Acuticoccus sp. I52.16.1: one gene and its partner. The main gene of each other region encodes a partner of the protein of the gene in region 2 in a complex. Links are inferred from orthologs where the notes say so. Each region holds a gene or a part of one and is shown on either strand. Other genes may lie near its edges.

The links. Proteins that work in one complex are often made in the same cells at the same time.
Region 1: the proteins of MRB58_RS06995 (region 2) and MRB58_RS04565 are in contact, whole or in part, in a crystal structure (PDB 5DUD), measured with the Escherichia coli proteins. The link is inferred for Acuticoccus sp. I52.16.1 from one-to-one orthologs.

The regions. Positions count from the first base shown.
Region 1 is NZ_CP094828.1:1,016,401-1,023,050, reverse strand. What follows is about bases 2,936-5,911. They hold MRB58_RS04565 (biotin-dependent carboxyltransferase family protein), read right to left. Parts: upstream 4,925-5,911; coding sequence 3,947-4,924; downstream 2,936-3,946. Other genes in these bases: MRB58_RS04555 (acetyl-CoA carboxylase biotin carboxylase subunit), read right to left, coding at 5,806-5,911; MRB58_RS04560 (carboxyltransferase domain-containing protein), read right to left, coding at 4,914-5,789; MRB58_RS04570 (CoA ester lyase), read right to left, coding at 2,936-3,778. Also shown: MRB58_RS04595 (glycosyl hydrolase family 8), read right to left, coding at 1-211; MRB58_RS04590 (DinB family protein), read right to left, coding at 290-793; ndk (nucleoside-diphosphate kinase), read left to right, coding at 914-1,336; MRB58_RS04580 (VOC family protein), read left to right, coding at 1,344-1,823; MRB58_RS04575 (glutathione S-transferase family protein), read left to right, coding at 1,885-2,511; more of MRB58_RS04570, read right to left, coding at 2,921-2,935; more of MRB58_RS04555, read right to left, coding at 5,912-6,650. UniProt on the Escherichia coli protein: Catalyzes the cleavage of 5-oxoproline to form L-glutamate coupled to the hydrolysis of ATP to ADP and inorganic phosphate.
Region 2 is NZ_CP094828.1:1,536,774-1,544,965, forward strand. Bases 2,832-5,811 are described here. They hold MRB58_RS06995 (allophanate hydrolase subunit 1), read right to left. Parts: upstream 4,686-5,811; coding sequence 3,978-4,685; downstream 2,832-3,977. Other genes in these bases: MRB58_RS06985 (glycosyltransferase family 2 protein), read left to right, coding at 2,832-2,890; MRB58_RS06990 (biotin-dependent carboxyltransferase family protein), read right to left, coding at 3,001-3,981; MRB58_RS07000 (LamB/YcsF family protein), read right to left, coding at 4,693-5,451; MRB58_RS07005 (aspartate aminotransferase family protein), read right to left, coding at 5,549-5,811. Also shown: pyk (pyruvate kinase), read left to right, coding at 1-609; more of MRB58_RS06985, read left to right, coding at 689-2,831; more of MRB58_RS07005, read right to left, coding at 5,812-6,886; MRB58_RS07010 (PAS domain-containing sensor histidine kinase), read left to right, coding at 7,209-8,192.

The sequences.
Region 1 (6,650 bases), 520 kb from region 2 along the record:
CGAAGACGCGGCCGTCCGGTGTCATGTAGGCAGCGAAGAAAGCGTCGGAATGCTGGCGCAGCCAGGCGTAGAATTGCGGGCTCAGCTCGCTGGCCATGGGGCCTTGGTAGAGCTGCGCCTGCGCTGCGCCCGCACCGGCCACGGCCAGCGCCACGGCCAGCGTGGCGACAAGCGCGCGCGAGCCGGCCGCCGCCTCTGCGATCCACCTCATGACGCCCTCCGCCGGCCTCGACCGATCCGGGTCAGTATTGGCAGATGGGTGGCGGGAGGGCAAAGGTGCGCCGCCGGATCAAGCCGCCGCGCCGTGCAGACGCGAGAAGTAGATGAGGTCGAGCGCCGGGGCCTCGCCGGTGAGGCGCGTGAGCATCGCGTGGACCTGGCCGCGATGGTGCGTCTGGTGGTTGAAGAAATGCACCAGCGCCGGGGCGATCGGCTCGGTCAGCGTCTCGGGCGAGGTGGCGCGCGTGTAGCTGAAGGTGGCGCCGATCGCCGCATCGGTGAGCTGATCGGCGAATGTGACGATCTCGGTGTCGAGCGTCTGGCGCATCTGCCGCAGCGTGGGGAGGTCCTCGGCCACCGTGGAATCCAGCGACAGCTGCGGCGCCGGCGTCCCGGCGAAGCGCGACAGCCAGATCAGATCGCCGACGACGAGGTGATTGAGTGTCGCCGCGATGGAGCCGAACGCGGCGCCGAGATCGGCATGGTAGTCCGCATCGGGGAGGGCGGCGGCGGCGTCGTAGACGCGCTCGTTGGCCCACCGGTTGTAGCGGGCCAGCATCGGGAATGCGTTCACGCGGGGTGCCTCCTGTTGCGGTTGTGGGCTGGGCCATCCTATAGCGAGCGCAACACCCCGGCGCGACAGTCGCCGGCGACACCACCCGACACACGCCGCCCGCGGCAACTCGAGGATACCATGGCCATCGAACGCACCTTTTCCATGATCAAGCCGGACGCCACCAAGCGCAACCTGACCGGCGCGATCACCGCCAAGCTCGAGGAGGCGGGCCTGCGCGTCGTCGCCTCCAAGCGCGTGTGGATGTCCCTGCAGCAGGCCGAGAAGTTCTACGAGGTCCACAAGGCGCGCCCGTTCTACGGCGAGCTGACCGAGTTCATGTCCTCCGGCCCGACGGTCGTGCAGGTGCTGGAAGGCGAGAACGCCATCGCCAAGAACCGCGAAGTGATGGGCGCCACGAACCCGGCCGAGGCCGCGCCGGGCACCATCCGCAAGGAGTTCGCCACCTCCATCGGCGAGAACTCCGTCCACGGCTCGGACGCCCCGGAGACCGCCGCCGAAGAGATCGCCTTCTGGTTCGGCGGCAACGAGATCGTCGGCTGAGGCTGCGATGGCCACGCAGCAACTCGTCCCCGCCCTGTGGTTCGCCTCCGAGGCGCTCAAGGCGGCAGAGTTCTACGTGGCCACCTTTCCCGACTCGGCGCTGGTGCGCACCACGCGCTGGCCGCCGGGCGGGCCCGGCCCGCAAGGCGCCGTCCTGACCGTCGAGTTCGAACTCTTCGGACAGTCGGTCACCGCCATGAACGGCGGGGTCGACAAGCCATTCACCGAAGCCCTCTCGATGACCGTCCTGTGCGACACCCAGGACGAGATCGACCGCTACTGGGACACCCTCCTCGCCGGTGGCGGCGCCCCCGCCCGATGCGGCTGGCTGACCGACCGCTACGGCCTCTCCTGGCAGATCGTCCCCACCATCCTGCGCGACTTGCTGAACGACCCCGACCCGGCCAGAGCCGCGCGCGTGGTAGCGGCGATGTTGCAAATGGTTAAACTAGACATCGCCACGCTGCAGAGCGCGCCGAACGGCTGACCCGGATCGATCCTCGACCGGGCGCGTCGGCGCGCGGCGAAAGAGAAACGGGAGGACGTTGATGGCCGAGGCTTCGATGAAACTGGTGGGGCGCATGCTCTCGCCCTACGTGCGGCGCGTCGCGATCTGGTGCGCATTGCAGGGACGCGAGATCGAGGTGCTGCCCGTCGCCGCGACCGACCCCGCCCAGGCCGACACGATCAAGAGCTTCCACCCCGGAATGCGCGTGCCCGTCCTCGTCCTGGACGACGGCACCAAGCTTCTGGAAACGATCCCGATCTGCGACTGGCTGGACGATTCGCTCCCCGACGAGCGCCTCGTCCCCGCGACCGGCATTCCCCGGCGCGACTGCATGCAGCGGATCGGCCTCGCCCACTCGTCGGTCGAGAAGGTCATCTCGCTGGTCTACGAGAAGAACCGCCGGCCCGAGGCGTTCCACTGGAAGGACTGGCAGGAGCGGGTCCTCACCCAGATCGAGGGCGGCTTCACCGCCATGGAAGCGCTCGCCCCGGAGGCCGGGTTTTTCGGCGGCGAGACACCCGACGGGTCGGACATCGCCTTCGTCTGCACCTTCCATCAGGCCAAGGCGACGAACCCCTTCCTCGTCGAAGGCCGATACCCGAAGCTGACGGCGCACGCCGAACGCGCGATGCAAATCCCGGCATTCGCCGAGACCTACCCGGGGTGACGTCGACACCCTGCGGCGGAGGCGCGCCGCCGCAGGGGCGATGGGGGCGGCACTGACGCACGCGCCGCAGGGGCTCGGGAACTCACCAAGGAACAGGGGAGGTCGCCTGTCCCTCGGAGCCGCCCATCGCTGAAGACGCCCGGCACCGGGGCGGCGCAGGCCGCAAGGCACGCTTCGCTCTTCGGCCTTGCACCCCGCACCGCCCCGGCGCTGATCGGGCTTCAGCGACGGACGGCTCCGAGGAACAGGCGACAGCGACCGCCCTGCCGTGGCGCGACGATGGGGAGATGCCGTGCGCGGGAGGCCCAGCGTCAGAGGTCGGCGTCGGGGGTCGGCGTCTCGGGTCGGCCTTCGAGGGGGGAGCGGTAGGCGGAGACGGAGGAGGCGGCGGAGGAAGCGGCGGGAAGGGTCAGCCCTCGCCGGCGCGGGCCAGCAGCTGCTGCGCGTTCACGAGGTGCGGGCGGTCCACCATCTTGCCGTCCAGCGAGACGACGCCGGCTCCGGGCGCGGCGTCGAACGCGGCGACGATGCGCTTGGCCGCCGCGACCGCCTCGGGCGACGGGGTGAACGCCTCGTTGATGACCGCCACCTGCGCAGGGTGGATCGCCAGCTTGCCCAGGAAGCCGTCCGCCGCCGCCTCGCGCGCCTCTGCGGCGAGGCCGTCCAGGTCGCGGAAGTCGGTATAGACGGAATCGATCGGCAACACGCCGGCCGCCTTGGCGCCGGCGAGGCACAGCGTGCGCGCATGCGCGAACGCCGCGGTGATGCGGCCCGCCTCGTCGCGCGTGCGCGACACGCCGAGCGCCGCCGACAGGTCCTCCAGCCCCCACGTCATCGCCGCGAGCCGTGGGCCGGCCGCATCGTAGGTGCCGAGACCGAACATCGCCCGCGCCGTCTCCGTCGCGATCGCGAGCACCTTCGTCGCCCCCTCGGCGATCCCCTCCTCGGCCTCCGCCACCGAGAGCTTGGCCCCCAGGTGCGCCACGTCCGCCCCCGTCTCGCTCTTCGGCAGCACGATCATCGCCGGGCGCGCGCCCATCACCGCGGCGAGGTCGTCGTCGACGAGGCCGGTGTCCAGCGCGTTGACGCGAACGGCGACGTAGCCGGGCGCGTCCGTCGCCGCCTCCGCGACGAGACCCCGCGCGGCGGCCTTGCGGTCGGCCGAGACCGAGTCCTCGAGGTCGAGGATGACGACGTCGGCGCCCGAATCGTAGGCCTTGGCGAGCTTCTTCTCCGAATCGCCCGGCACGAACAGGAACGAGCGCATCAATGGAACGCCCCACGGGCGGTGCGGCGGCGGGTCATCATCGGTCCTCCCTCGTGCGGGCCGGTCGGCTCCGGCGTCGCCGGACGTTGGCCCGGCAACGGCACGAGGTAAACCCGTTTATCGCGCTGACGACCGCGGGGGGAGGGCGCCGGGGCGCCCGCCGGAGCGTCAGGCGAGCGCGGCGCGCATCTCCTCCACCAGCGCCGCGCGGGCCTTGCGGGCGGCGAGCGCGGCCGGCATGTCCACCTCGATGAACGTCACCTTCACGTTGGGCTGGAGCTGGCCGATGAGGTCCATGTCGGCCGAGATCACCGTGCCGATCATGAAGTAGCCGCCGCCCGAGACCGCGTCGCGGTGGAGGCAGATCGGCTCGGTCCCGCCCGGCACCTGGATCGAGCCGTAGGGATAGCACCCGTCGACGATGTTGGACGGGTCCGAGCCGGCGCCGAACGGCGGCTCGCGCGGCACGAACTCCAGCGGCCGGCCGCCCTTGAAGCGGTAGCCCATGCGGTCGGCCTCGGCCGCGACCATCCAGGTGTCGGCGAAGAAGTTCGCCTGCGAGGCCGGCGTGATGCGGTGCCAGTAGAGGCCGGGGAGCACGCGGATCTCCGCCGGGCTGCCCGGCTTGCGCCTGAGCGCCTCGGGCACGGACCGACCCTCCGCGGCGCCCGCCGCCTCGCCGAGCGGGATCACGTCGCCCGCCGCCACCGCGCGCCCGCCGACCCCGCCCAGGGCGCCGATCGCGTAGGTCGAGCGCGAGCCCAGCATCGGCTCGGTGGCGATGCCGCCGGAGATCGCGATGTAGATGCGCGCGCCGTCCTGGAGGTAGCCGAACGAGAGGGTCTGCCCCGCCTTCACCGCGAGCGCCGTCCAGCCGGGTTTCTCCTCGCCGTCGATCCTGATCGGCATCGTCGCGCCGGTCACGGCCACGGTGGCGTCCGAGCGGAAGGCGATCTCGGGGCCGATGAAGACCGCCTCGAGGCCCGCCGCGTCCTCCGGGTTGCCGACGAGGCGGTTGGCGGCCTCGAAGGCGAGGCGGTCCATCGCCCCGCCCATCGGGATGCCGAGGTGGAAGTAGCCGGGGCGCCCGAGGTCCTGGATCGTCGTCAGGATGCCGGGCTTGATGACCTCGATCTCAGCCGGCATGGAGCGCCTCCATCAGTCGCTTGTTGGTGCCGTCGACGTCGGCGTTGAAGGCGGCGAGGTCGAACTCCACCTCGGCGATCTTCGGCGTCCACGTCCCGTCCCGCACCGCCGCCTCGATGCGGTCGTGCTCGGCCCGGTCGATCGGGTCCCACTTCACGATGTCGCCCGGCCGGAAGAAGACCATGAAGTCCTTCATGTAGGAGACGGTCTGCGTCGGGTCGTAGATCGGCATCGGGGTGATGCCGAACATCTGATATCCGCCTGCCCCGCGCACCGAGTAGATGCAGGCGAAGCACCCGCCGTAGCCGACGGTGAGCTTGGGCGTGTCGGTCCGCGGGCGCAGATATTTGGGCACCTGGAGCTGCCGCTCGCGCTCGACGAGCTGGTAGAGGAACGGCAGCCCCGACACGAACCCCACCATGGAGACGAACCACGGGTTGGCGTGGTGCGCCTCGATGAACGCCGCCACGCTGGCGAACCCGTTGACGCGGGCGGCGTAGTCGAGATCGCTGCCCGCCGGGTCCTGGTGGCGCTCCCGGAAGCGCATCAGGGTCTCGTGCGTCCAAGGGTCCTGGTAGTAGACCGGCACCTCGATGATGCGCGTCGTCATCCGGTTGGGGGTCTCGGCGGCTTCCGCCTCAAGCGACTTCAGCGTCTCCATCATCGTCTCGGGGGCGATGACGTCGGGGTCGAACTTCACCTGGAAGGAGGCGTTGGCGGGGCAGATCTCGGTGACGCCGGGGATCTTCTTCTCGGCGACCGCGCCGGTGATGGAGAGCGCCTTGAAGAAGGCGTCGAGGCTCATCTCGTCGTCCACCTCGACGAAGATGTGCTCGTCGCCTCCGTAGGAGTAGCGGGTCTTCATGTGGCGGCGCCTCCCGTCATGATGTCGCCTCGAAGGGCTTCGTGGCGAGCCATTCCTCGAGCCAGTTGGTGTGGATGCGGTTGCCGATGACGTCGCCCTCGGCGGCGAGCGCCTCGTGCAGGGCCAGCGTGGTGACGAGGCCCTCGAAGCCGGTGCGGGCGAGCGCCTCGCGCAGGAGGGTGATCGCCTCCATGCGGGACGCGCCGTGGACGACGAGCTTGCCGAGCAGCGAATCGTAGAAGGGAGGGATCTGGTAGCCCTCGTAGAGGAGCGTGTCGAAGCGCACGTCCGCCGGCACGTGGATCGCGCCGCACACGCCGGGGAAGGGCATGAAGTCCTTGGCCGGGTCCTCGGCGTTGATGCGCACCTCGATGGCGTGGCCGGTGATCGCGATGTCCTCCTGTGCGAGGCGCAGGGGCGCGCCGAAGGCGATGCGGATCATCTCGGCCACGAGGTCGATGCCGGTGATCGCCTCGGTGACGGGGTGCTCGACCTGGATGCGGGTGTTCATTTCGAGGAACGAGAAGCGCCGTTCCTCGTCGTCGAACAGGTACTCCAGCGTGCCGGCGCCCTTGTAAGCGGCCGCCTCGGCGAGGCGCACGGAGGCGGCGCAGATCTCCTCGCGCTCCTGCGGTGAGAGCGAGGCGGACGGGGCCTCCTCCCACACCTTCTGCCGGCGGCGCTGGAGCGAGCATTCGCGCTCGAAGAGGTGGACGGCGCGCGTCCCGTCGCCCAGCACCTGCACCTCGATGTGGCGGGCGCGGGGGACGAACCGCTCGATGTAGAGGCCGCCGTCGCCGAACGCTGCCCGCGCCTCGGCCTCGGCCTGGGGGACCAGCCGGGCGAGTTCGTCCCGGTCGT
Region 2 (8,192 bases):
ACGCAGATGCTCGAGAGCATGATCACCGCCCCCGTCCCCACCCGCGCCGAGGTGTCGGACGTCGCCACCGCCGTCTACGAAGGGGTCGACGCCGTCATGCTGTCGGCCGAATCCGCCGCGGGCCAATACCCGGTCGAGGCGGTCGGCACGATGGACCGCGTCGCCCGCTCGGTCGAAGCCGACGAGACCTACCGCACCATCCTCAACGCCCAGCGCATGGAGCCGGACGCGACCGGGGCCGACGCTCTCGCCGCCGCCGCGCGCCAGATCGCAGAGACGCTGAGCGTCGGTGTCATCGCCTGCTACACCTCCTCCGGATCGACGGTGATCCGCGTCGCGCGCGAGCGGCCGACGGCGCAGATCTTCGCCTTCTGCCCCCGCATCGAGACGGCGCGGCGGCTCGGGATCGTCTGGGGCGTGACCAGCATCGCCACCACCCCCAGCGAAGACCTCGAGGACTTCATCGCCGACGCGGGGGCACGCATCGTCGAGGCCGGCCAGGGCCGCACCGGCGACCGGTTGCTCGCGGTGGCCGGAGTGCCGCTGGATACCCCCGGCGTCACCAATGCGTTGCAACTGGCCTTTATCCGCTCTCGCGACGAGCGATGACAACCGGACCGAGCAACGAGTTGCCAACACAATCTTAGCGTGATTATCTGGCGCGACCCACAACGAGGGATCGCACCCGGTGTTTCGCTCGCGGCTCTTCCCGGTTCGGGCCTTCCTCGTTCGGCTCGCCCCCGCCCGGCTGTTTCTTGTCCGGCTGTTTCTCGCCCGGCGACCGGGCGCCCGGCCCGCACGCCCCCCGGCCGCCTCTGACGCGCCGAGGCTCCGCCGCCGGTCCGTCTTCGCGGCACCGTCGCAGCGCGCCGGCCCGGCCGCCCCATCCCCGGTCGCACCCTTCCCCGCCGCCCCCGCCGCACGCTTCCCCCCCGCGCCGGAGCCGGAGCCCTTCTCCGCGACCTTCGCCCACGTCGCCCCACGCCGGCCGCGGCTGACCGCGCGGGACGCCTGCTTCGCGCTCGGCGCCGCCAACCGCGGCCCCAGCGCGGCACGCCGTCGCGGCCCCCTGCCCGATGTCGCCCGATCCATCGCGCTGGCAGAGCCGCAGGATTGCCTCGATGCCGCGTTCGCGTCCGAGCGTTGGCGGCCCTCGGCGGTCAACCGCGCCGCGCGGCGCCCGTGCGCCAACCCGCCCCCCTTCCGCGACGTGGACTATTTCGCCGCGCTCGCCCGCTGGCTCGGCTGCGCGTTCGACCGTGGGCCCGGCCTCGCCGCCCTCGCCCGGCACCAGCGGCTCGACGTCACGACCTCCGACGACGGCGTCGTCCTGCGCGGCGATCGTGACGGCAAGCCCTACATCGCCATCGTCCCGGCGCTCGGCTGGCTGCCGCACCTCGGCGCCCTCGTCGCCGAGACGCCGGCCTATGCGGACGAGATTACCATCGTCCCGCCACAAGCCGTGGTCGAGGCGCTGGGCGACCGTGGCCCGGTCGTCGCGCACGGACGGCTCGATCCCCTGCATGGCGTGCCCGACCGCGACCTGGCCGACCGCGTGCTGACGCCCGGTCAGGCCGTCACCCTCGCCAGCTTCGGAGCGGTGCTCCTGTTCGCGCTGTTGGTGCACCCGATCGCCAGCCTGATGGTGCTGATCGCGGCCATGACGACGGTGCTGATCGGCTACGCGGCGAGCCGTGCGATGGCGCTCGCGGGGCATGCCAGCGGCGCTCCGCCGCGCCGCCGCCTCAAGTCGCGGGAGCTTCCCGAATATTCGATCCTCGTCCCGCTCTACAAGGAGGACGAGGGGTTGAAGCACCTCGTCGCCGCGCTCACCCGGCTCGACTATCCGCCCGACAAGCTGGACATCCAGTTCCTGGTCGAGGTCGACGACACGGTCACCCAGCGCGCGGTGCTGCGCGAGGCGCACGACCTGCGCTGCCGCATGACGATCGTGCCGGCGGGCCTGCCACGGACCAAGCCGCGGGCGCTCAATATCGGGCTGCGCCAGGCGCGCGGCAGCCTCGTCACGATCTTCGACGCGGAGGACCGGCCCGACCCCAAGCAGCTGCGCATCGCGGCCGAGACCTTCGCCGCCGCCCCGCCCCGGCTCGCCGCCGTGCAGGCGCACCTCACGATCGACCACATGAGCGACAATTGGCTGACGAAGATGTTCGCGATCGAGTATGCGTGCCTCTTCGACCATATCCTGCCGATGGTGGCCGCCGAGGGCCGGCTGCTGCTGCTCGGCGGCACCTCCAACCACTTCCGCACCGACGCGCTGGTCGAGGCGGGCGGGTGGGACCCCTACAACGTCACCGAGGATGCCGACCTCGCCGTGCGACTGTGCCGCAGCGGCTACCGCATCGCGATGATCGACTCCCACACCTGGGAGGAGGCACCCGTCTCGATCGAGGCGTGGCTGAAGCAGCGCTCCCGCTGGTTCAAGGGCTTCATTCAGACCTGGCTCGTCCACAACCGCCAGCCGCTGGCTTTCCTGCGCGAGGCCGGCCCGGCCGACACGCTGGTCTTCCACGTCTTCATCCTCGGCGCGCTGACGGCAGCGCTCGCCCATTGCGCCTTCCTGGTGCAACTCGCCCTGGTGCTGCTGGGCGAGCCGGTGCTCTTCGGCCAGTCCATCTGGCTGGGCGGCCTGCAGACGCTCGCCGTCGCCGTCGGCTACGGCACCAGCTTCATCCTGGGCGTGCGCAGCATCCAACGCCGCCGCAGCGGGGCGATCAGCCCATGGGCCGTCGCATGGTTCCCGGTCTACTGGGTCCTGATGGGCGTCGCGGTGCTGATCGCAGTGCACGACATCGTGCGCAAGCCCCACCACTGGCGCAAGACCACACACGGCGTCGCCGCCCGGCCGCGCCGCATCACCGCCCATTGATCCCCTTGCGCGCCCCCCGCGTCCGCGCGCCCCCTCACCTCGCCGCACGGGCGCGCCGTCCGCCCCCGTCCCTCGGTGATCTCGGGTGCCTGCGCGACGCCGGCGCGACCTCAGGGTGCCGCGTCCTGCCCCCACACCCCGCCGACGAGGTTCACCCGCGCCAGCAGCTCGGCGTCGAACTCGCGGCGGATGCGCGGCACCGGCGTGGCGATCGCATCGAGCAGGGCGCGGCGGCGCGCGGCCGCCTCGCCCACGTCGACCCAGCGGAAGCGAACCTCATCGCGGGGCCGGCGCTGGGCCAGCCGCGGCCGGTCGGCTGCCGCGATGACGCAGATCTTGGGGTACCCCCCCGTCGGCGCACGGTCGGCGAGCTGCACGATCGGCTGTCCGTTGCCCGGCACCTGCATCGCCCCCTCGACGATCCCGTCCGAGACGATGTCGTGGCTGACCGCCTCGACCTTGGGACCGACCAGCGTGTAGCCCATCCGGTCGATCGCGTCGGAGAGGTGGAAGGGCTCGGCCGCGAAGGTCGCGCGGATCGCCTCGGAAAACATGTGCTGCTGCGGCCCCGGCAGCACCGCGACGGGGCCGGCGTCGTCGTACGGGTCGTCGAACAGCTCCGGCGCGGCAGGGTCGACGGCGGCGCAGGCGAAGCCGGACGCGAGATCGCGCTTGCCGAAGCCGGTGCGGGCATTGGTGGCGAACGAGCCCAGGACCGGCGCGCCGTAGTCGATCCCCTCGACCGTCACGTAGGCCCACATGCCGTGGCGGCCGGGGGTGAGCGACAGCGTCTCGCCCGCCTCCAGGGTGATGCGGGCCGGCGGCGTCAGCGTCGTCTCGCCGATCCGCACGACGAAGCCCGGCCCCGTCACCGCGACGCGCACCGTCCCCCCCTCGGCCACGAACCGCGCCCCGCCGAGGCCGACCTCGAAGGCCGCCGGCGCGTCCACCAGGCGCCGCGCCAGCCGGTAGCGCACCCAGTCCATCGGCCCCGATTCGGAGACGCCGTAACGCATCGCGCCGCGCCGCCCGGCGTCCTGCACGGTGATGAAGGGGTTGGGGTCGACGACCCGGATCCGCGCGCCGCTCACGCGTCCGCCCTTTTCAGGCCGCCGCCGTCGCGCGTCAGCCGCTCCAGCTCGGCGGCGCAGACGGGCTCGAACGTCAGCCGGTCGCCCACGGCGAAGGGGACCATCGGATCGGCGTCCTTGTCGAACAGGGTGAGCGCGGTACGGCCGACGACGTACCACCCCGTCGGCATCGACACCGAGGCGAGCACCGCCATCCCGGCGGCGATGATGATGCTGCCGGCCGGGATCGGCGGTCGCGGCTTCTGCCGGCGCGGCAGCGTCAGCGTCTGGTCGATGCCGGAGAGGTAGGCATAGCCGGGCGCGAAGCCGTACATGCCCACTTGGTAGCGGCTCGCCGCCAGCCGCTCGCGCACGGTGTCGGGCGGCATGTCGAGCCCGCGCGCCGCCTCGTCGAGGTCTTCGGCGCAGGTGGCCTCGAAGCAGGCCGGGACGATCCATTCCGCGCTCGTGGTGCCGGCTCCGGCGCCCTCCTCGGGCAGCGCCTCCAGGATGGCGTCCCGCGTGGTGACGTCCGGATCGAACAGGACGAGCAGCGAGCGGAAGGTCGGCACCGCCTCGACGAAGCCCTCCGGCGCCGCGGCCTCCAGCGCCGCGAAGAGCGCCGCGACGCGCCGCCCGACGGCCTGGTCGATCGCCTCGCCATATTCGATCACGAACGCCGCCTCGCCGCTGGGGCGGATCGTGGCACCCTCTAGCCAGGACATCAGCGCGTCATGCGAAGGCGGCGACGCGGATGCCGGCCGCTTCCAGCGCCCCGCGCACCGCCGCGGCGACACCCACCGCGTGCGGGTTGTCGCCATGGACGCAGATCGAGTGCACCGGGGTGGCGACCTTGGTGCCGTCGTGGGCGATGATGGCCCGCGCCCGCATCATCTCCACCGTGCGCGCGGCGGCGACATCGGCCTCGTGAATGATGGAGCCCGGCTTGGCGCGGGACATCAGCTGCCCGTCCGCCTCGTAGGCGCGGTCGGCGAAGATCTCGGACGCCACGGTGAGGCCGGCCTCCAGCCCGGCGCGCTCCAGCTCCGTCGCGGCGACGGCCAGCAGCGTGAGCGACGGGTCGACCGCCTTGACCGCGGCGACGATCGCCTCGGCCGCCGCGCGGTCGGCGCAGGCGAAGTTGGAGAGCGCGCCGTGTGCCTTCACATGCCGCACCGGAACGCCGACGAGCGCCGCCATCGCCGCGAACGCCCCGACCTGGTAGGCGACCATCCGCGTCAGCGCCGCGGGCGCCATCGGAAGGACGCGGCGGCCGAAGCCGGGCTTGTCGTCGAAGCCGGGGTGGGCGCCGACGGCGACGCCGTTCGCCTTGGCGATCTCCAGGGTGGCGGCCATCGTGTCCGGGTCGCCGGCGTGGAAACCGCAGGCGATGTTCGCCGTGGTCACGATCTCGAGGATCGCCGCGTCGTCCCCCATCGTCCAGGGGCCATAGCTCTCGCCGCAATCGGCGTTCAGGTCGATCGTCGTCATGCCGTCCTCCGTCCACGCACAATGAAGCAGGATCGGCGCCATGCGGGAAGACGCCGCGCGGTTCGGACTGGCATGCGCCCACCGCCGCGTGGACGGCTCAAGCCGCCGCGGGGAGCACGTCGTCGATGGCGGCGGTGATCCGGGCGGCGATCTCGTCGACGTCGCCGGCGGTGACGATGTAGGGCGGGGCGAGCATGACGTGGTCGCCCCTCACGCCGTCGATCACGCCGCCCATCGGGTAGCACATGATGTCCCGCGCGAAGGCGGCGGCCTTGATGCGGGCGTGGGTCTTCGCCTCGGCCGGAAGCGGCGCCTTGGTGTCCCGGTCGGCCACCAGCTCGATGCCGAGGAAGAGGCCGCGGCCGCGGATGTCGCCCACATTGGGGTGCTGGCCCAGCCTCGCCTCCAGCTGCGAGCGCAGCCGCTCGCCCATCGCGCGCACGTTGGCGATCAGGTCCCGCTCCTCGAACGCGGTGAGGACGGCGATGCCGGCGGCGCAGGCCACCGGGTGGCCCATGTAGGTGTGGCCGTGCTGGAAGGCGCCGGAACCCGACGCGATGGTGCGGTGGATCTCCTCGTTCACCAGCATCGCGCCGATCGGCTGGTAGCCGGCGCCGAGGCCCTTGGCGACGAGGACGATGTCGGGCCGGACCGCGTCCGCCTCGCAGGCGAAGAGGTGCCCGGTGCGGCCCATCCCGCACATCACCTCGTCGAGGATCAGGAGCACGCCGTAGGTGTCGCAAATCTGGCGGATGCGGGCGAAGTAGCCGGCGACGGCGGGGACCGCGCCCATGGTCGCGCCGACCACAGGCTCGGCAATGAAGGCGGCGACCGTCTCCGGGCCGAGGCGCAGGATCTCGGCCTCGAGCTCGTCGGCGGCGCGCAGGCCGTAGGCCTCCGCGCTTTCGCCGGGTTCGCCGAACCGCCAGTAGTGGCAGGGCGCGATGTGGCTGGTCGCGTCGGTCAAGAGCGGGGCGAACTGGCGCCGGCGCCAGGCGTTGCCGCCCGCCGCGAGCGCGCCCAACGTGTTGCCATGGTAGCTCTGCCGGCGGGCGACGATGCGGAAGCGGTCCTCGCCCTTCTCCAGGAAATATTGCCGGGCGAGCTTGAGCGAGGCCTCCGCCGCCTCCGACCCGCCGGACACGAAGTAGACCCGGCCGATCCCCTCCGGTGCGCGCTCCACCAGCATCGCGGCGAGCCGCTCGGCCGGCTCGGAGGTGAAGAAGCCGGTGTGGGCATAGGGCAACGCGTCGACCTGGGTCTTGATGGCGTCGGCCACGGTGCGGTCGGAGTGGCCGAGACAGGAGACCGCGGCGCCGCCGCACGCATCGATGATACGCCGGCCGTCGGCGGTGAGGATGGTGATGCCCTCGCCCGATACCGCGACGGGAAGGTCGGCGGCCGAAGCCCGCTGGAAGACGTGGGGAGACGGCATGGGAGGCTCCTGCGGGCGCGCGCGAACGGGCCGAATGTAGGCCCTCGCGCCCCTGGTTGCACGTCTCCGCTCGGCAGAATCGCCTCGGCGGATCGCGTGGCCCGCCGCCGCCCCGGCCGCACGCCGGCCCCGCCTGATCCCGCCGCTCGCCCTCGCGGTGCGCGCCGGGAGCGGCGCCGGGCGGCCGGGCCGGGGCGAGGGTTGTGGGCGCGCCAGCCTGTCACCCCCCGTTTGCATTTCACTCCACTCCATATGGCGGTACCCTCGGATCCGATTCGCGACACGGAGGTGGGATGAGCGACGCGCCGCGCGAGGGGCTGACATGCTGACGGCCTGGGCCGTGACGGCGGCGGCGAGCGCGCTGGCCGGCCTCGTCGTGGCGCGGGCCCGTCATGCCACACGAGCGGCCGCGGGCACCGCCCACGACCGCTCCATCGACGACGCCCGCATCGCCCTCGCCGAGCTGGCACTCGCCCGCGGTGCGCTGGGCGCCGCCCGCCTGATGCCGTCCGGCGACGTGATCGCCTGCGGCGAGGTTCCCGCCGCCGTCGTCGCCGCGCTGGAGGCACCGCGGGCCGAGGGTCCGCTCGCCGCCGCCGCACGGCAGACGGGCCGCACCGGCCAGCCCTTCCGGCTCGACATCGCGGCGGAGGCCGGCCCGCCGCGTCTCGTCACCGGCTCGCTGGAAGGCGGGCACCCCACGCTCTTCGTCGAGCCGGCGCCGGAGGTCTGCGCCAGCGCCCCGAACGACGCCGCCGGCCGCCTCGGCGCCCTCATCACCGCCGCGCCCTACCCCGCGTGGGTCGAGGGCGAGGGCGGCGCGACGGTATGGTCCAATCCCTCCTATTCGCGTGCCATCGGCGGCGCGGCGCACGGCGGCGACTCGCTGCTCGACGCCAACGCCCGCACCCAGCTCGGCGCCGGCGAGGCGGGAGGGCCGGTGCACCAGCGCGTGCAGACCGTCGTCGCCGGCGAGCGCCGCCACCTCGACGTCAGCGCCGAGATGCAAGGGGGCACCCTCGCCGCCCTCGCCGTCGACGTCACCGACACCGTCCACGCGATGAGCGTGCAGGCCCGCGCGCTGGAGAGCCACGCGGCGACGTTCGACCTGCTCGCCACCGCCGTCGCCATCTACGGCCCGGACCGGCGCCTCGTGTTCCACAACGCGGCATTCCAGCGCCTGTTCGAGCTTCCCGGCACCTTCCTCGAACACGCCCCGTTCGAGGACCAGGTGCTCGACCGACTGCGCGCCGAGCGGCGCCTGCCCGAAACCGCCGACTTCAAGGCCTGGAAGCGCGACCAGCTG